Regions from separate parts of the Myceligenerans cantabricum genome, predicted to be linked through region 1. Evidence: riboswitches for the same ligand, from Rfam matches in the RefSeq annotation. Region 1 holds a riboswitch; each other region holds the start of a gene.
What was found. A riboswitch is a leader RNA that binds a small molecule or an ion and turns the genes downstream of it on or off. The one in region 1 is predicted to bind thiamine pyrophosphate.
Positions count from the first base shown of each region.

Region 2: linked by a shared signal. The riboswitch ahead of thiO (glycine oxidase ThiO) and the one ahead of thiC (phosphomethylpyrimidine synthase ThiC) in region 1 are both predicted to bind thiamine pyrophosphate.
Region 3: linked by a shared signal. The riboswitch ahead of ACYU96_RS16545 (thiamine ABC transporter substrate-binding protein) and the one ahead of thiC (phosphomethylpyrimidine synthase ThiC) in region 1 are both predicted to bind thiamine pyrophosphate.

Region 1 covers NZ_BAAHAJ010000013.1:352,385-358,829, forward strand. The annotation lists gene ACYU96_RS18765 (type II secretion system F family protein) at 1-366, shown strand, start outside; gene ACYU96_RS18770 (DUF4244 domain-containing protein) at 524-739, shown strand; gene ACYU96_RS18775 (TadE family type IV pilus minor pilin) at 775-1,092, shown strand; gene ACYU96_RS18780 (Rv3654c family TadE-like protein) at 1,089-1,949, shown strand; gene ACYU96_RS18785 (ABC transporter ATP-binding protein) at 2,043-3,077, shown strand; gene ACYU96_RS18790 (ABC transporter permease) at 3,074-3,937, shown strand; gene ACYU96_RS18795 (helix-turn-helix transcriptional regulator) at 3,941-4,177, shown strand; gene ACYU96_RS18800 (hypothetical protein) at 4,241-4,441, opposite strand; TPP riboswitch at 4,567-4,671, shown strand; gene thiC (phosphomethylpyrimidine synthase ThiC) at 4,667-6,445, shown strand, end outside.
Region 2 covers NZ_BAAHAJ010000009.1:86,549-92,993, reverse strand. The annotation lists gene ACYU96_RS09575 (hypothetical protein) at 1-452, shown strand, start outside; gene ACYU96_RS09570 (ThiF family adenylyltransferase) at 449-1,693, opposite strand; gene ACYU96_RS09565 (thiazole synthase) at 1,690-2,604, opposite strand; gene thiS (sulfur carrier protein ThiS) at 2,607-2,846, opposite strand; gene thiO (glycine oxidase ThiO) at 2,843-3,970, opposite strand; TPP riboswitch at 3,960-4,063, opposite strand; gene thiE (thiamine phosphate synthase) at 4,099-4,791, shown strand; gene ACYU96_RS09545 (EF-hand domain-containing protein) at 4,769-4,978, opposite strand; gene ACYU96_RS09540 (NAD-dependent succinate-semialdehyde dehydrogenase) at 5,023-6,393, opposite strand; gene doeA (ectoine hydrolase) at 6,420-6,445, opposite strand, start outside.
Region 3 covers NZ_BAAHAJ010000011.1:433,862-440,306, reverse strand. The annotation lists gene ACYU96_RS16570 (sulfite exporter TauE/SafE family protein) at 1-614, shown strand, start outside; gene ACYU96_RS16565 (MogA/MoaB family molybdenum cofactor biosynthesis protein) at 638-1,156, shown strand; gene ACYU96_RS16560 (MoaD/ThiS family protein) at 1,160-1,402, opposite strand; gene moaC (cyclic pyranopterin monophosphate synthase MoaC) at 1,399-1,881, opposite strand; gene ACYU96_RS16550 (DUF4235 domain-containing protein) at 2,050-2,337, opposite strand; TPP riboswitch at 2,388-2,501, shown strand; gene ACYU96_RS16545 (thiamine ABC transporter substrate-binding protein) at 2,502-3,503, shown strand; gene ACYU96_RS16540 (ABC transporter permease) at 3,479-5,212, shown strand; gene ACYU96_RS16535 (ABC transporter ATP-binding protein) at 5,212-6,015, shown strand; gene pgi (glucose-6-phosphate isomerase) at 6,084-6,445, shown strand, end outside.

The DNA of each region.
Region 1 (6,445 bases):
CCCCGGGCCCTGGGTGCCGTCGGGCGCGCCGTCGCCGGGAGGAGCGGGGCCGCGCTCGAGCGTGCCGCCGATGCGCTGGTGCTCGGTGCGACCTGGGGACAGGCCTGGGTGGACGCACCGGAACCGCTCCTGCCGGTCGTCCGCGCGCTGCGTGGTGCGTGGGTCGACGGTGCGGCCCCCGGCGAGGCGCTGCGCGCCGCAGGTCAGGAAGCCCGCCGTGAACGGAGCGCCGCGGCCCGGACCGCCGCGGCACGGCTCGGCGTGCGCCTCGTGCTTCCGCTGGGCTGCTGCTATCTGCCGGCCTTCGTGCTGGTCGGGCTGGTCCCGGTGCTGTTCGCGATGGGTATCGGCCTGCTCGGCACCTGACGCGCACCGGGCCGGCACCCGGCAGGCACCGCGAGCTTCCCCCGTCCGGGGGGTCGAGTCCGCCACCCGGCGGTCTCGGAGCGCCGCCGCGTCGCGCGGCGGCCGTGTGAGACGTCCCGCCGCACGGGGTGGCGGGAACGAAGGAGAGGAGATCACGATGACGGACACGAAGGCCGTCGGTCCGGCCGGAGCGGTCGGGCAGGCAGTGCAGGAGGCGCCGGGGAGCGACCCCGAGGGCGGGATGGCGACGGCCGAGTACGCGATCGCGACCCTGGGGGCGGTCGGGTTCGCCGGCCTGCTCACGGCCCTGCTCAAGGGCGGTGCGGTGAAGGGCATGCTGATGTCGCTGATCACCTCGGCACTCGGCGGCTGACGATGGCCGCGAACCGGGGTACGGAGCGCGGGGCCGTGACGGCCGAGATCGCGGTCGCTCTCCCCGCCGTGGTGCTGGTCCTGGTCGCGGTCCTCACGCTCGTGGCCGCGTCCGGGGCGCAGATGCGCGCCGTGGACGCGGCCCGGGCGGGCGCACGGGCCGTCGCGATCGGGGACGACGACGCGGCGGTCGAGCGGGTCGTCACACGGGTCGGCGGCGACGACACCGACCTGTCGATCGACCGCGACGGCGAGTGGGTGCAGGTGACCGTGACGAAGCCGGTGGCGAACGGGTTGAGCGCCGTCGACCCGCTGCGGGCACGCGGCACGGCGACGGCCCGGGCGGAACCGTGAGCGGGCGGCCGGTCGAACGAGGTGCGGGCACGGTGCTCGTGCTGGGGATCGTCGGTGCCGTGCTGCTGCTCATGGCCGGGCTGGCCGCGCTCGGTGCGGCGCAGAACGGCCGGGGTGCGGCGCAGTCCGCCGCCGACCTCGGTGCGCTGGCCGGGGCCACGGCCCTCCGGGACGGTGGCGACGGGTGCGCGACGGCGGCCTCCGTGGTCGCCCGGAACGGGGCCGAGGCGACGTCGTGCGACGTCCCGGAGGCCGGCGTCGTCCGCGTCGAGGTCCGCCGGGCGGTGGCGCTGCCGGGCCGGTGGCCCTCGCTCGGTGCCGCGCAGGTGGCCGCCCGTGCGGGACTGCGCGCGACGGTGGCCGAGGGCGGGCAGCTCGCACGGGGACCGGGTGTGCCGGGCTGGGCCGGCCGGCAGCGGGCGGGGCAGGTGCCGGGCCTGGCCGGGGCTGCCATGCGGTACGGCAACGGTCGGATCCCGTCGAGCGCGCTGTGCGACCTGTCGTTCGCGCCGGGGCACGAGCTGCGGTGCGACGCGGCGGTGGCGATCGAGGAGCTGAACGTGGCCTTCGGCGCGGTGTTCGGGCGCCACCTGACGGTGACCGACTCGTATCGGTCGTACGAGGCGCAGGTGGCGGTGAAGGCGAGCAAGGGCGCGCTGGCGGCACCGCCGGGGACGTCGAACCACGGGTGGGGGCAGGCGGTCGATCTGGGCGGCGGGATCCAGGGGTTCGGCACGGCCGAGTACCGGTGGATGGCGGCGAACGCGGGCGCGTCCGGCTGGATCCACCCCACCTGGGCGGAGCCGAGCGGATCCAAGCCCGAGGCGTGGCACTGGGAGTACGGGACGGGAGCCTGATCCTCCGGGTCTGACGCGGCTGAGGGGAAAACAGCGTGACATGACATCACTACGAGCCATAGCATTCCTGCTACGAACAATAAGGAGGGTGCGATGACAGGCATGCAGCCGCCGCAAGGCTCGGCGGACGTGGCGCTGGACGTCCGGGACCTGCGGATGCGCTACGGAACCAAGGACGTGCTCACCGGCGTCTCGTTCACGGCAGGTCGTGGGGAGGTGCTCGCGCTGCTCGGCCCCAACGGGGCCGGCAAGAGCACCACCATCGAGATCCTGGAGGGGTTCCGCACCCGGTCCGCCGGAGAAGTCATGGTGCTGGGGCAGGATCCGGCGTCCGGCGACGAGGCATGGCGGGCCAGGCTCGGCGTCGTGCTGCAGTCGTGGCGGGACCATGGCCGGTGGAAGGTGCGTGAGCTCCTCGACTATCTCGCCCGGTTCTACGTGCCCTTCTCGATCCCCGAGATCGAACGGCCGTGGGACGTGGAGGAGTTGCTCGGCGTCGTCGGCCTCACGGAGCACGCGAACCTGAAGATCAAGTCGCTCTCCGGCGGCCAGCGTCGCCGCCTCGACGTGGCGATCGGGATCGTCGGCCGGCCGGAGCTGATCTTCCTGGACGAGCCGACGGCGGGCTTCGACCCGCACGCCCGCCGCGAGTTCCACGACCTCGTGCACCGGCTGTCCGACTTCGAGAACACGACGGTGCTGCTCACCACCCACGACCTCGACGAGGCGGAGAAGCTCGCCGACAGGATCCTGATCCTCGACCAGGGCACGATCGTGGCGAACGGCTCGGCGGACGAGCTGGCGCGCCAGATGGCCACGGGAGCGGAGGTGCGCTGGACCGCGGACGGACGCCGCCACGTGCACGCCGTCGAGCAGAATGATCCCACCGTGTTCGTCCGCGACCTGCTGGGGTCGGACCCTGAGGTCACCGAGCTCGAGGTGCGCCGGGCCAGCCTGGAGGACACGTACATGTCGCTCGTGCACCGTGCGGAGACGGGCCAGGGCGCGCCCGGGAGCGGCTCGGACGAGCCGGGCTCGTCCGAGCCAGGACCGGACGATCCGGGACCGGACGCGACCGGCGACGGCGTGACGAGCAAGGACGACGAGACCCAGGAGGTGCGCTCATGACGGCGGCGACGCCCGACGCCCGGTGGACGGCGGTCCGTGCCGGACTCGTCCGTGGCTGGCTGGAGACCAAGCAGTCGCTCCGGGAGCCCGGGGACATCCTCTGGTTCTTCCTGATGCCCGTGATCTTCGCGGTGGTGCTGCTGTTCATGCGCGGTAGCTCGGTGCCCGGCACCGACTTCGAGCTCGGCGCCATGGTGTTGCCGAGCATCGTGGGCATGTCCATCGCGTTCGGCGGGCTGACCGGGCCTGCCGGGGCCATCGCGACGGACCGCGAGGACGGGACGCTGCTGCGGGCCAAGGCCACGCCGAACGGGATGATCGGCTACCTGTTCGGCAAGGTGGTCATGTTCGGCGCGACGACGCTGATCAGCCTTGCCCTGCTGGTCATCCCCGGCATCACGGTGGCGGGCGACCTGCGGATCGACGCCCGGACCTGGGCGACCCTGGTGGTGATCTTCGTGATGGGCATGGTCGCGACCGTGCCCATCGGTGTGGCGCTCGGGTCCCTGTTCAAGACCGCGTCGCAGACGGGGCTGCTCATGCTGGTCTCGATGGCGCTCCTGGTCGTGTCGGGGATCTTCTATCCGCTCACTGCCCTGCCTTCCTGGCTGCAGTGGATCGGCCAGGCGTTCCCGTACTACTGGCTCGGGCTCGGTGCCCGGTCGGCGATGCTCCCGGACGAGATGGTCGTCGCCGAGATCGGCGAGTCCTGGCGCACGCTCGAGATGTTCGGTGTGCTCGGCATCTGGGCCGCGCTGGGCCTGACCGTCGCGCCGATCGTGCTGCGGCGGATGGCCCGCCGGGCGTCCGGGGCAGCGGTGGCGGCGGCGCGGGACCGTGTCATGGCGCAGGGGTGGTGAGTGGTGGGCGAGACCACGACCGACGTCGTCCACAACCGGATCGCGATGCTCCGGGCCGAACGTGGGATCTCGCGGCGCGAGCTCGCCGAGGCGCTCGGCGTGCACTACCAGACGGTGGGCTATCTGGAGCGAGGGGAGTACAGCCCGTCGCTGTACCTCGCGCTCCGGATCGCCGAGTACTTCGACGTGGCGGTCGAGGTCGTGTTCTCCACGCGGCCGTTCAAGCGGCTCGGTGAGTAGGACGTCGCGCGGGAGAAGGTGGTGCGTCGCCTTCCCTGCGCGACGGTCGCCCGGCGCGGCGTGTCAGGCCTGGTCCTCGGGATCGGCGGGATGGTTCAGGACGGTGATGGTGCCGTCGTCCTCGATCCGGAGGCGGCGCGGGTCGCCGTCGGCGAGGTCGAGCGCGGCCTCGAGGAGGACCGCGTGGACGGAGTCCCACCGGGCGGGCAGCCAGTGGTAAGAGCGCAAGGCGTCGAGAACCGGTCCTGGGGGTACGCGTTGCACGGTCATATCATCCACGAGGTCGCATCATCCCAGGTCAGAGGCTATTTTGCGAACCAGGGGCGTGGAGCTGCCGCCGCTTGGCGCCAGTGTTGACGCACAGATACTGACATGTTGTAACGTAAGCCTCGATCCCACGGGTGCCCTCGCAAGGGCTGAGATCGGGCTGTCGCGGCTCGGACCGTCGAACCTGACCGGGTAATTCCGGCGTAGGAAGTTGGAGAGTTGATGACGACCATTTCTTCACGCGCGCTCACGTACGACGTCGACCACGAGAGCGGCTTGCACGTCGCGGTCACGGAGATCACGCTCGCGCCGTCCCCCGACGGCACCCCGAACGACCCCGTCCGGGTCTACCGGACGGACGGCCCGGCGTGCGACCCGAACCACGGCCTCCCACCGGGCCGGACCGGCTGGATCACGGAACGCGCCGACACCGAGGAGTACAAGGGTCGCGCGGCTCACCCGACCGACGACGGCCGTGGGGCGGCTCGCCGTGCGGCACGCTCGTCCGCCGGCGAGGACGCTGCGCGGCATGCCGGCGGCCCGGCGTCCGCCGACGAGTGGAAGGGGTCCCGCCGCCCGCCGCGCCGCGCGCTCCCCGGCCGCACCGTCACGCAGCTGCACTACGCCCGCCGCGGCGAGATCACCCCGGAGATGCGTTTCGTCGCGGTCCGGGAGGGCTGCGACGTCGAGCTGGTCCGGTCCGAGGTGGCCGCCGGGCGCGCCATCATCCCGAACAACGTCAACCACCCCGAGTCGGAGCCGATGATCATCGGCAAGGCCTTCGCCGTGAAGGTGAACGCGAACATCGGCAACTCCGCCGTGCACAGCTCGGTGGCGGAGGAGGTGGAGAAGCTCCAGTGGGCGACCCGCTGGGGCGCGGACACCGTGATGGACCTGTCCACGGGCGACGCCATCCACACCACCCGGGAGTGGCTCCTGCGCAACTCCCCGGTCCCCATCGGCACGGTCCCGATCTACCAGGCGCTGGAGAAGGTCAACGGCGACGCGAACGCCCTGACCTGGGAGATCTACCGCGACACGATCATCGAGCAGTGCGAGCAGGGTGTCGACTACATGACGGTGCACGCCGGCGTGCTGCTGCGGTACGTGCCGCTGACCGCCAACCGTGTCACGGGGATCGTCTCGCGCGGCGGCTCGATCATGGCCGGCTGGTGCCTCGCGCACCACCAGGAGAACTTCACCTACACGCACTTCGACGAGCTCTGCGAGATCTTCGCCGCCTACGACGTCGCGTTCTCGCTCGGCGACGGCCTGCGCCCCGGATCCATCGCCGACGCGAACGACGCCGCCCAGTTCGCCGAGCTCGACACGCTCGCCGAGCTCACGAAGCGAGCCTGGCGGTACGACGTGCAGGTCATGGTCGAAGGGCCCGGGCACATCCCGCTGCACCTCGTGCGCGAGAACGTGGAGCGACAGCAGGAGCTCTGCGACGGCGCGCCGTTCTACACGCTCGGCCCGCTCGTCACCGACATCGCGCCCGGCTACGACCACATCACGTCGGCGATCGGCGCGGCGGAGATCGCCCGCTACGGCACGGCGATGCTCTGCTACGTCACGCCGAAGGAGCACCTCGGCCTGCCGAACAAGGACGACGTGCGCACCGGGGTGGTCACCTACAAGATCGCGGCCCATGCCGCCGACATCGCCAAGGGCCACCCGGGCGCCCGCGACCGCGACGACGCGCTGAGCAAGGCCCGGTTCGAGTTCCGCTGGCGTGACCAGTTCGCGCTGTCGCTCGATCCGGAGCTCGCGCAGGAGTTCCACGACGAGACGCTCCCGGCCGAGGCGGCCAAGACCGCGCACTTCTGCTCGATGTGCGGGCCGAAGTTCTGCTCCATGCGGATCTCGCAGGACATCCGCGACGAGTTCGGCGGAGCCGCGGAGCAGCAGGCGATCGCCGGGGCCGCGGACGGTCTCACCCCGGAGGAAGCCCAGGCCGGCATGGCGGCCAAGTCGGCGGAGTTCCTGGCAGCAGGCGGC
Region 2 (6,445 bases), on a different contig from region 1:
TGCTGTCCCCGGGCACCCACGGCGAGGTCCTGACGGTCCTGGCCGAGCCGGGGCTCGTCGTGCGGAACGAAGGCACCCGGCTGGCACTGTTCGACATCCGGACCGGCGGCCGCGTCGGGACGGTCGGGACCAGCCTGCGGGCGCGGGGCGACGAGCCGGACCCCGGCACGGTGCACGCGGCCCATGGACGGCTCCTGCTGGTGCAGGACCACGGGGTGACGATCAGCCAGGCCCTCGACAAGGACGAGGCGACGATGCTGGCGGAAGCCTGCGTGCAGGCGGCCCCGGCGATCACCTCGCAGGACCTGGCACGCGAGGGCGTGCGCCACACGCCACCGCGCTGCCGCATCGCCTACGACGACGACCTGGTCACCTTCTCGAACCCCAACCTGCTCGCCCCCGCGTTCTTCCTCCCGGGCCCGCAGCTCCCACCCCTGCGGGACGTACCCTAGCCCCGGGCGCGCATGCCGCCCTCGACCGAGCGGGCGGTGACGCCCGCCGCGCGGAGCGTGCCCGCGACGCGGGCGGAGCGGGCACCCGACGCGCACAGCACGTGCACCGTGCCGCCGCTCGCCCATCCGGCGACGTCGGACACGACCCGGCCGGCGTCCTGGCCGGCGAAGGCCCCCGACGGGACCACCCGGGCCCCCGGGAACGGGTCGGCCGCCGCCTCCCAGGTCTCCCGCACGTCGAGCACGAGGACACCGGCGTCGCGCTCGCGCGCCGCGGCCAGGTCCGCCACCGAGACCCCGGCCGGGCCGGCACCGCCGGCACCGTCGCCGACCCCGCAGAACACCGCGTACGGGTCGGCCGCACCCCCCGGGGCGCCCAGGAGTGCCGTGACCGGCGCACGGTCCGGGTCGGGCCGGACCGTGAGGGTGCGCCAGGTGACGTCGAGCGCGTCATGCACGAGGAGGCGTCCGAGCAGCGTCCGGCCGGCCCCCGTGATCAGCTTGATCGCCTCGGTCGCCATGAGCGTGCCGATCGTGCCGCAGACGGCGCCCAGGACGCCGGCGGTCGCGCAGTCCGGCGAGGCGCCGGGCGGCGGCGGGACCGGGAACACGTCGCGGTAGGTGATCCCCTCGGGCGCGCCGGTGCCGCCGGCTGCGTCGCCGGCTGCGCGCGGCGCCGCCCAGAACGTCGAGACCTGCCCCGTGAACCGGTGCAGCGCGCCCCACACGCACGGCAGGCCCAGGACCTCCGCGGCGTCCGAGACCAGGTAGCGCGTGGCGAACGCGTCCGAGCCGTCCAGGACCAGGTCGTACCCGGCCAGCACGTCCAGCGCGTTGTCCCGCGTGAGGCGCTCCCGGTGCTCGACGACGCGGACGTGCGGGTTGGTCCCGGCCAGCGTCTCGCGGGCCGACGCCGTCTTCGGCCGCCCCAGGTCCTCCTGCCCGTGGATCACCTGCCGCTGCAGGTTGGAGGCCTCCACGGCGTCGTCGTCGACGACGCCGAGCGTGCCCACGCCCGCCGCGGCGAGGTACAGCAGCGCGGGGCTCCCGAGCCCGCCCGCGCCCACCACGAGCACCCGGGCGGCGCGGATCCGCCGCTGCCCGTCCGTGCCGATCCCGGGCAGCGAGAGATGCCGCGCGTACCGCGCGAGCTCGGCGCGCCCGAGCTCCTGCCCGGTGTCCACGACCGGCGCGAGCCCGTCCTGCCGCCGGGTGCGCGACGGCGCTCCCGCGACGGTCACAGGGCGAGGTCCAGGTTGTCCCGGGCGCCGGAGGCAGGGTGGTCGCCGACCGCCACCCGGCCCTCGGCCGGCGAGGACGCCAGCGCGCGCTCCCGCCGGGGCATGCGGCCCGCGCGGGCGGCGTCGTACCCGGCCTCGACCGCGAGGCGCATCGCGCGCGCCATGCGCTCCGGGTCCGCCGCGCGGGTCACGGCCGTGGCGAGCAGGACGCCGTCGCACCCGAGCTCCATCGCCAGCGCCGCGTCCGACGCCGTCCCGATCCCCGCGTCGAGGATCACCGGCACGGGCGCCTCGGCGGCGATCGCCTCGATGTTGCGCGGGTTCGCGATCCCGAGCCCGGAGCCGATCGGCGACCCGAGCGGCATCACGGCCGCGCAGCCGGCGTCGGCCAGGCGGCGGGCGGTGACCGGGTCGTCGTTGGTGTAGGGCAGGACGGTGAAACCGTCCTCGACCAGGATCCGCGCGGCCTCGACGGTCCCGATCGGGTCGGGCAGGAGGGTGACGTCGTCGGCGACGACCTCGAGCTTGACCCAGTCCGTGCCGCACGCCTCGCGCGCGAGCCGCGCGGTCAGCACCGCCTCCCGGACGGTGAAGCAGCCGGCGGTGTTGGGCAGGGCACGGATGCCCAGGCGGTCCAGCATGCCCCAGATCGAGGTGTCGCCGGGGACGCGGGGGCCGCCGGCCGGGCCCTCCGCGGCGCCCCGGGGCGCGGGCCGCGCCACCCGCCGCATCGCGACCGTGGTCAGCTCAGTCCCCGACGCGGTCAGCGCGTCCGCGAGCGCCAGCAGGCTCGCCGCTCCCCCGGTGCCCATCACGAGCCGCGACCGGAGCGGGACGCCGGCGACGGTCAGGGGTGCCTCGGCGGGCGCGGTCGTGGCGAGGGCCGGGGCCGTGCCGTCGGTGGGGGTCATGGTCATCCTCCCTGCACGGCGGCGACGACCTCGACGCGCGCCCCCGGGCGGATCTCGGTGCGGTCCCAGGCCCCGCGGGGCACGACGGCGTCGTCGACGGCGACGGCGACGCCCTGCGGCACGCCGTCGACCACCACCTCGGGCAGCAGGCGTGCCACGAGCTCCGTCACGGGCAGCGGCCCGTCCAGCGGGTACGGCTCACCGTTCACGACGGCGGTCCGGTCGGTCGGTACGGCAGTCATGCGGATGCTCCTCGGGGGGTGGGGGCGGGAGAAAGGTGGGGGGTGAGGATGGTGGCGGCGTGCGGGGTCAGGAGGATGCCGCTGCGGTAGTGGCCCGTGGCCAGGACCAGGCCGGGGGCGGCCTCGCCGAGCAGCGGGGCGTTGTCCGGGGTGCCCGGGCGGGAGCGGGTCGTCGTCTCGGCGAGGTCGGCCTCGTCCAGGGCGGGCAGGAGGGCTCGCGCGTCGCGCAGCAGGGCGAACACGTCGCCCGCGCGGGTGCGGGTGGTGGCGGCGCGCTCGTCGGACGTGGCGCCGACGACGATCTCCCGGCGCCCCTCGGGCCGGGCGCGCCGGGGCACCACGTAGACGGGCCGGCCCTGGACGGTGCCGCGCACGACGGTGGCGGGGCCGGCGTCGGCCTCGGCTTCGAGCCGGAGGGTGGTGCCTGGCACGGGTCTCGTCGGGGCTCCGCCGTACAGCGCGGCGCTCGCGTGCCCGGCGGCGAGGACCACGACCCCGCCCCGGTGCTCGGTCCCGGCGGCGTCGACCACGCCGGTCACGGCACGGTCCGTGCCGGACCGGACCAGGGAGGTCACGGGCCGTGCGACGAGGGTCGCCGCCGGGTGGCCGCGCACCAGGCCGAGGAGGGCCCGGTGCACGGCGCGCGGGTCGACCTGGTGGTCGCCGGGGATCCACGCGGCGGCGGAGACGCGCGGTCCGAGGGACGGTTCCCGGTCCCGCGCCTCGGCCAGGGTGATCTCCCGGGAATCCAGGCCCAGGTCGTGGTGCAGCGCGAGGCGGCGGCGCAGCAGGGCGGCGTCGTCGGCGTCGTACGCGACGGCGAGGGTGCCGGTCGTGTCGAGGCCGAGCGTCCCGGGCGGGAGCCCGGCCGCCCGCTCCAGGCCGGCGGCGAACGACGGCCACCGCCGGGCGGACTCCGCGCCGATCCGTGCGAGGCGTTCCTCGCCGAACTCCGCCTCCATCGCGGGTCCGAGCATGCCGGCCGCGGCGTGGGTGGCGCCGTCACCGGGGGCCGGGTCGAGGACGGTGACCTGCGCCCCGGCGTCGAGTGCGCACCAGGCGGCGGTCAGCCCGATGATCCCGGCGCCCACGACCACGACGGCGGGCGCACGGCGGTGCTCCATGGTTGCTCCCTTCGCCGGCATGATCCGGATCAGGTTCGACGGTCGGCGCTCCTGCGCCCTCTCAGCCCCGCGGGGGCTCCCGTGCATGTCGTGAGCAACCATAACCCCGCCGGCACCGCCCACCTACACTGCGTGCCGTGGATCCTCGAACGCGGCTCGCCGACGCCCGGCTCTATCTGTGCACCGACGCCCGGGAGTCCTCGGGCGATCTCGAGCCGTTCCTGCACCGGGTGTTCTCCGGCGGGGTCGACGTCGTGCAGCTGCGGGACAAGTCGCTGGACGCCGCGCGCGAGCTGGAGCTGCACGCCCTGGTGGCGCGGGTGGCGGCGGAGCACGGGGCGCTGTGGGCGGTCAACGACCGGGCCGACGTCGCCGGCCTCGCGGGCGCGCCCGTCGTGCACATGGGGCAGGACGACCTCTCGCCGGCCGACGTACGCACGCTCCTGGGCGACGGCCCGGTCCTCGGGCGGTCCACCCATGCGTTCGGGGAGGCCATGACCGCCGAGGCCGACGACCGCGTCGACTACTTCTGCGTCGGTCCCCTCTGGTCCACCCCCACGAAGCCCGGCCGCCCGGCGGTCGGGCTGGACCTGCTGCGGGAGGTCGCCGCGGCGCGGCCCGTGACCCCCTGGTTCGCGATCGGCGGCATCGACGACGACGGCCCGGGGACCACCCGCCTGGACCAGGTCCTGGCGGCGGGCGCCACCCGGGTCGTCGTCGTGCGCGCCATCACCCGGGCCGACGACCCGGAAGAGGCGGCGGCCCACCTGCGCCGCCGCCTCACCGGGAACAGCGGGGTCAGCCGTTCCAGGCCTTCGTGAACTCCTCCAGGTCGATCTTGCCGTCGCCGTCGGCGTCGGCGTGCACGAAGATCGAGGTGAGGTCGTCGTTCGAGACCTCCTCGCCCCGGCCGCCCATCGCCTGGCGGAACTCGTCCACGGTGATGTGGCCGTCGTCGTCGGCGTCGAACTCGTGGAACGTGGCGGTCAGGTCGTCATCGGCGGTCACGGGAAGCCCTCCAGGCATGTCCGACAAGCAAGGTCCGCAGCAGGCTACTCCTGCTTCGGGCCCACCCACACCTGCTGCGCGTTGACGAACTCCCGGATGCCGTGCGGGCCCAGCTCGCGGCCCAGGCCCGAGCGCTTGATGCCACCGCTCGGCAGGCGGGGGTCGGTCTTCACGATGCCGTTCACCGCGACCTGTCCCGCCTCGATCCGGGCCGCCAGCGCCTCGCCGCGCTCCGGCGTCGACCACACGCTCGCCGCCAGCCCGAAGTCGGTGTGGTTCGCGACGGCCAGGGCCTGCTCGGCGTCGTCGGCCTTCATCACGACCATGACCGGCCCGAACGTCTCCTCGCGGCAGGCCGTCATGTCCGGGGTCACGTCGGCGAGCAGGGTGACCGGGTAGAAGAACCCGGCTCCCTCGGGCAGCTCGCCGCCGAGCAGCAGCCGCGCCCCCGCGTCCACGGTCTCGGTCACCTGGCGGTGCAGGTTGTCGCGCAGGTCGGCACGGGCGATCGGCCCCACCTGCGTGCCCGCGTCCCGCGGGTCCCCCACCACCAGCTTCTCCAGCCGCCTCTGCAGCTTCTCGACCATCACGTCGTACACCGGCGCCTCGACGACGATCCGCTTCGCCGCGATGCACGACTGCCCCGCGTTGATGATCCGCGACAGCGTGATGACCTCGGCCGCCGCGTCCAGGTCGGCGTCGGCCAGGACCAGGCACGGGTCGCTGCCGCCGAGCTCCAGCACGACCGGCTTGATCTCGCTCCCCGCGACACCCGCCACGGCCGACCCCGCGCGCGCCGACCCCGTGAACGACACCGCCTGCACCCGCCGGTCCCGGATCACGCCCTCCACCGCCGCGGTCTCCAGCGGCAGGTTCGCGAACACCCCCTCGGGCACGCCGGCCGCCACGAACGCGTCCGCGATCGCCTGCGCGCACCCGGGCACGTGCGGGTCGTGCTTCATGACGCACGTGTTGCCCGCCATGAGCGCCGGCGCCGCGAACCGCGCCGCCAGCCAGAACGGCGCGTTCCACGGCAGCACGCCCAGCACCGTGCCCAGCGGCAGGTGCTGCACGTAGCTGCGCGTCGCGTCGGACGCCAGCACCTCCGGAGCCAGGTACTCCGCCGCGTGCTCCGCGTAGTGCTCGAGGCACCAGGCAGCCTTCGCGACCTCCCCGTGCGCCTCCGTGATCGGCTTGCCCATCTCGGCGGTCATCAGCGGCGCGAGCTCGTCGGTGTGCTCGCGCAGGTAGGCTCCCACGGCCGCGAGCACCTCGGCCCGCCCCGCGATACCCCGGTCGCGCCACGCCGGCCAGGCCGCCCGTGCGGCGTCCAGCACGGCGTCGACCTGCTCGGGGCCGGCCGGGTCCTGCTCGGCCACGACCTGCCCGTTGCTCGGATCGATGGCAGTCAGCATAGGTACCTCCTCGAAAGGGTCCGGGCTCACGCGATCTCCGCGACGCCGGGGC
Region 3 (6,445 bases), on a different contig from region 1:
TGATCCTCCTCTCGCTGGGTCTCTACGTGCTCCTGCGGTTCACCGTGCAGGGCCTGCCGACCCGATCGGAGAAGCCGCTTCGCAGGCGGTTCCTCACCCCGCTCGGACTGGTGGGCGGGTTCATGGACGCGACCGGGGGCGGCGGCTGGGGGCCGGTCGGCACGCCGGCGCTGCTCGCGAGCGGCCGGATGGAGCCGCGCAAGGTGATCGGCACGATCGACACGTCAGAGTTCTTCGTCGCGGTCGCGGCCAGCATCGGCTTCCTGATCGGTCTGTCCGGGGAGGGCGTCGACGTCGGCTCGGTGCTCGCGCTGCTCGTCGGCGGCCTCGTCGCGGCACCGATCGCCGCCTGGCTGGTACGGCACGTCCCGCCGCGCGTGCTCGGATCGATGGTGGGCGGCGTCATCGTGCTGACCAACACCAGGACCCTCCTCGGCAGCGGCTGGGTCAGCGCGTCCGGCGTGACCGAGATCCTCGTCTACGCGGCGATCTGGATCGGCTGGGCCGCCGCGGTCACCTGGTCCTTCCGGGCGTACCGGATCGACCGGAAGGCCGCGGCCGACGTCGCGCCCGCAGGGGAGCCGGAGGCACCGAGCCGGGTCGCGGCGCCATGATCCGACCGCCCTATCGTGTGTTCATGAGCACCGATCGTGTCGCCGTCATCACCGTGTCGGACCGTTGTGCCCGTGGCGAGGCCGAGGACCGCTCCGGGCCGCTCCTGGTCGGCCTCCTCAAGGAGGACGGCGCCGATGACGTCGTCTCCCGGACCGTGCCTGACGGCGCCGACTCCGTCCGCGACGCCATCCGGTGGGCGCTCGACGAGGGCGCCCGCCTGATCCTGACCACCGGCGGGACCGGCGTCACGCCGCGCGACCGCACCCCCGAGGGGACGCGCGACCTGCTCGAGGAGGAGCTCCCCGGGATCGCCGAGGCGATCCGGTCCCGCGGTGCGGGCGCCGGCGTTCCGAGTGCGGTCCTGTCGCGGGGTCTCGCCGGGACCGTCCGGATGCCCGACGGGGACCGGCGCGCGCTCGTCGTCAACCTGCCCGGGTCCACGGGCGGTACGCGTGACGGCGCCGCGGTCGTCCTCCCGTTGTGGCCACACATCCGTGACCAGCTCGACGGCGGCGACCATCCCGCACCGACGACGCTGTAGCGGTCAGCCGCCCGCGAAGGGCGGGAGGACGTCCACCGTGGAGCCGTCGGGGACCGGGGCGTCGTCCGCCGTCGTCCGGGCGCCGGCCACCAGCAGGGCGCACCGCGACAGGACGTCGCCCAGGCCCGCTCCGTGGCGCGAGGTCAGGTCGGCGCGGAGGGCGGCCGCCGTCGTCGGGCCCGGGAGGTCCTCCGTGGCGACGCCGGCCGCTTCGCGGGCGCCGGCGAAGTAGCGGACCTGGATCATTGCTGCTCCGTTCCCGGACGAACCCAGTCGCCCGACTTGCCGCCCGTCTTGCGGACGAGCCGCACGTCGGCGAGCGACACCGACTTGTCCAGGCCCTTGACCATGTCGACCACCGCGAGCCCCGCCACCGACACCGCCGTCAGGGCCTCCATCTCCACGCCGGTGCGGTCCGCGGTGCGGACGGTCGCGGTGATGTCGACGCCGTCGTCCGTCACGACGAGGTCCACCACCGCGCCGTGCACGCCGATCACGTGGGCCAGGGGCAGGAGCTCCGCGGTGCGCTTGGCGGCGGCGATGCCCGCGATGCGGGCGACCGCGAGCACGTCGCCCTTGGGGACGTCACCGGACCGGAGCGCCGCGACGACGCCGGGCCCGCAGGCGACACGACCGGTCGCGGTCGCGGACCGCACGGTGGGTTGCTTGGCGGTGACGTCGACCATGCGGGCCTCGCCACGGTCGTCGAGATGAGTGAAAGTCACGTGTCCAGGGTAGAAGACCACCGGGCCGCCACGGCGCCGTCCCGAGCACGCGCGGGGTGGCGTGGGTGGCCCGGTCGGTCCGTCGGTGAGTGATCGGCAGATTGAACGACCGATCACTCACCGACGGACCGACCGAGCCGGTGTGCTCGGGTGCGGTGTCTGTCCCGGTCAGATCGCGCGGGACGTCGAGCGGGCCGCGATGCGGGCCACGGCCCGCTGCGCGCCCTTCGCCGCGACCCGCTTGGCCAGGACAGCTGTCGCGGCGGCGGCCGCGGCGAACACCGTCGCCTGCACCATGTCGAGCTCTGGATCGTCGGGCTTGGTCGGGGCTTCCTTACCGGTCACCTTCTTCCAGATCAGTCCCAGCGCCTTCTGCGCCGCCCATCCGGCGGCGAAGGTGAGGGCGATCGTGCCGACCTTCACCGCAAGTGTCGGTTCCGTCTCATTCTCGGCCACGTACCCACCGTAGCGGCATCCGTGTCGGCCAGCAGCGGTAGGCTGCCGAGAACAAACGACAGGGGAGCCCCCACCAGACGTGTGGGCGCTGAGAGTGCGGTCCGCCGCAGACCCTTGAACCTGATCCGGTTAGCACCGGTGGAGGAAGTCGAAAGGACCCCCTCATGACCATTTTCTGCCGCACGGCGGTGACCGCGGCGTCCGCCGCGACCGCGCTGCTGCTCACAGGATGCACGGGGCAGCCCGACAGCGAGGAGTCCGCCGGGCAGCCGGACACCGTCACGCTCGTCACGCACGACTCCTTCGCGCTGAGCGACGGCATCCTCGAGAGGTTCGAGAAGGAGTCCGGGCTCACCGTCGAGGTGAACACCGCCGGCGATGCCGGCACGCTCGCGAACCAGCTCGTGCTGACCAAGGACGCGCCGGTCGGCGACGTCGTCTTCGGCATCGACAACACGTTCGCGTCGCGCGTCACGGACGAGGACGTGATCGCGGGCGACCTGCTGCAGGTCGACCGGGGCGACGTCTGCATCAACGCCGACAAGGAATGGTTCGCCGAGCAGAGCCTCAAGATCCCCGAGACCCTCGAGGAGCTCGCCGCCCCCGAGTACCAGGGCCTGCTCGTCGTGACGAACCCGGCGACGTCGTCCCCGGGCCTCGCCTTCCTGCTGGCCACGGTCGACGAGTTCGGCGACACCGGGTTCGGCGACTACTGGGGCGCCCTGCGCGGCAACGACGTCAAGGTCGTCGACTCCTGGGAGGACGCCTACTACGTCGACTTCTCCGGCGGTGACGGGGAGGGTGACCGCCCCCTCGTGCTGTCGTACTCGACCTCCCCGGCCGCCACGGTCGGCGACGACGGCAGGTCCACCACCAGCGCCCTCCTCAAGACCTGCTTCCGCCAGGAGGAGTACGCCGGCGTGCTGGAGGGCACCGACAACAGCGAGGGCGCCAGCGAGCTGGTGAGCTTCCTGCTGTCGGACCCGGTGCAGGAGGATCTGCCGACCTCGATGTACATGTACCCGGTCAGCGACCGCACCAAGCTCCCCGAGGGCTGGGCCGAGCACGCCCCGCTCGCACAGGACCCGTACGAGCTGGAAGCGGACGAGATCGCGGAGAACCGCGACGAGTGGATCGAGGCGTGGACCGCGATCGTGCTGGGCTGAGGCTCCGTGGAGGCGCCGTCCGGCGAGGCGCCGTCCGGCGGGGGATCGTCTGGCGAGGGGTCGTCTGGGGCGTGGTCGCGCTCGTCCCGCTGCTGTTCGTGGGGCTGTTCTTCGCGTGGCCCGTCGCGACGCTGGTCGCCCGGGGCTTCGTCGACGACGGCGCGCTCGACCTGTCCGGGTTCGCCGACGTCCTCAGCCGCCCGCGCACCTGGCGCCTCATCGGGCTGACGCTCGCCCAGTCCCTCCTCGGGACCGTCTTCTCGCTGCTCCTCGGCCTACCCGTCGCGTTCCTGCTCTACCGCCGCAGCTTCCTCGGGCGCACGCTGCTGCGCGGCCTGGTCACGGTCCCGTTCGTGCTGCCCACCGTCGTGGTCGGGGTGGCGTTCCGCAGCCTGTTCGTGCCCGGCGGCGCGCTCGGCTTCATCGGCCTGGAGGAGACTCTGGGCGGGATCGTCGTCGCGCTCGTGTTCTTCAACCTGTCCGTCGTCGTGCGCACGGTGGGCGGGCTGTGGGAGCGGCTCGACCCGCGCGCCGAGCAGGCTGCCGGAGCGCTCGGCGCCTCGCCGCTCCGGGTGTGGTGGACGGTCACGCTGCCGTCGCTCGGGCCCGCGCTGGTCTCGGCCGCGTCGGTGGTGTTCCTGTTCTGCGCGACGTCCTTCGGTGTCGTCATGGTGCTCGGCGGCCCGCGGTACGGGACCATCGAGACGGAGATCTGGGAGCGCACCACCCAGTTCCTCGACCTGCGCTCGGCGGCCGTCCTGTCGATCCTGCAGCTCGTGGTCGTCGCCACCGCCCTCGCCGTGTCCGCGCGCACCCGCGGCCGGCGCGAGGCCGCTCTGCACCTGGTCAGCGACCGGTGGTCGGCCCGGGCGCTCACCCGCTCGCCCGCCGACACGGCCGCCGTGGCGGCGACGGCCGCCGTCGTCGGCGGGCTGATCCTGCTTCCGCTCGGCGGACTCGTGCTGCGGTCCTTCCGCGGGCCCGACGGCGACCTCGGGCTCGCCAACTACGTCGCGCTCGGTTCCACCGCGGGCAACACGCTGAACGTCACTGTGTGGGAGGCGCTCGGCAACTCGCTGCGGACCGCCACCTGGGCGTGCGTGACCGCGCTGGTCGTGGGCGGGCTCGTCGCGCTGCTCGTGTCGCGCCGGCCGGGCGGGGCCGGGACGCGGAGGGCCGTGTCCCTCCTGGACGGGCTGTTCATGCTGCCCCTCGGGGTGTCGGCGGTGACCGTGGGCTTCGGCTTCCTCATCACCCTCGACCAGCCCTTCGGTGTCCAGTACGACCTGCGTACCTCCGCCGCGCTCGTGCCGATCGCCCAGGCCGTCGTCGCCGTGCCGCTCGTGGTGCGCACCGTCCTGCCCGTGCTGCGGGCCATCGACCCGCGCCTGCGCGAGGTCGCCGGAACCCTCGGAGCGAGCCCCGGTGCCGTGCTGCGTACGGTGGACCTGCCCCTCGCCGCCCGATCGCTCGGGCTGGCCGTCGGGTTCGCGTTCGCCGTGTCGCTCGGGGAGTTCGGCGCGACGTCCTTCCTCGTACGGCCGCAGAGCGACACCCTGCCCGTCGTGATCTTCCGGCTCATCGGGCGGCCCGGGGCCGAGAACTACGGGATGGCGCTCGCGGCGTCGGTGGTGCTGGCCGGGCTCACGGCGATGGTGATGATGCTGGCGGAGCGCCTGCGAGGCGATCATGGCGGAGGGGAGTTCTGATGGGCTCGACAGGTTCGACCACCGGGTCCGAGGGCCTGGCCACCGGTCCAGGAGCCGGTGGCGGGCTCGCCGTGCGCGACGTCGTCGTCCGCTACGAGAAGACGGCCGGCGGGCTGCGGCGCCGTGCGCGAGCGACCACGACCGCCGTCGACCACGTCTGCCTCGACGTGGGCCGCGGCGAGATCGTCGCGCTGCTCGGGCCGAGCGGGTGCGGCAAGTCGTCGCTCCTGCGCGCCGTCGCAGGGCTGGAGCCGCTCGTGGGCGGCACGGTGACGTGGGACGACGGCGACCTGGCCGGTGTGCCGGTGCACCGCCGCCAGTTCGGCCTGATGTTCCAGGACGGCCAGCTCTTCCCGCACCGGGACGCCGGGCGCAACGTCGCGTACGGGCTCGAGGCGCAGCACCTGCCCGGGCGGGAGCGTGCCGCACGGGTCGTGGACCTGCTGGACCTGGTCGGGCTCGCGGGCTACGAGCGGCGCCGGGTGGCCACGCTGTCCGGGGGAGAGCGGCAGCGGGTCGCGCTCGCGAGGGCGCTCGCACCGCGTCCGCGACTGCTGCTCCTCGACGAGCCGCTGTCCGCGCTGGACCGCCGCCTGCGGGAGCGCCTGGCCGCCGACGTCCGCCGGGTCCTGCGGGAGACGGGGACGACGGCGCTCTTCGTCACCCACGACCACGACGAGGCCTTCGCGGTGGCGGACCGCGTCGGCGTCATGTTCGCCGGGCGCCTGCTCCAGGTCGCCCCGCCGGACGAGCTCCGCGAGAAGCCGGCCACGGCGGAGGTCGCGGAGTTCCTGGGCGGCTGACCGCCGAGTGGGGGCGCGCCCTCGGACCGACTCCGCCCCGGCCGCCGTCGGACAGTAGGTTTGTGCACATGCGCACCGAGCTTGCACAGCAGCCTGTCGACGCCACGACCACGTCCGCCTGGGGCGATCTCACCCGGCTCTCCGGGGGCCTGGAGCCGGACCTGCGGGGCTGGTTCGAGACCGACCCCGGACGGGCCGACCGGTTCGCGTTCCAGGCTGCCGACCTGTACGTGGACCTGTCCAAGAACCTGCTGACCGACGACGTCCTGGCAGCGCTCGTCGCCCTCGCCGAGCAGACGGGCGTCGCCGCACGCCGGGACGCGATGCTGGCCGGCGAGCACATCAACGTCACCGAGGACCGTGCCGTCCTCCACACCGCGCTGCGCCGGCCCCAGGGTGCGGCTCCCGCGCTGCGCGTGGACGGCCAGGA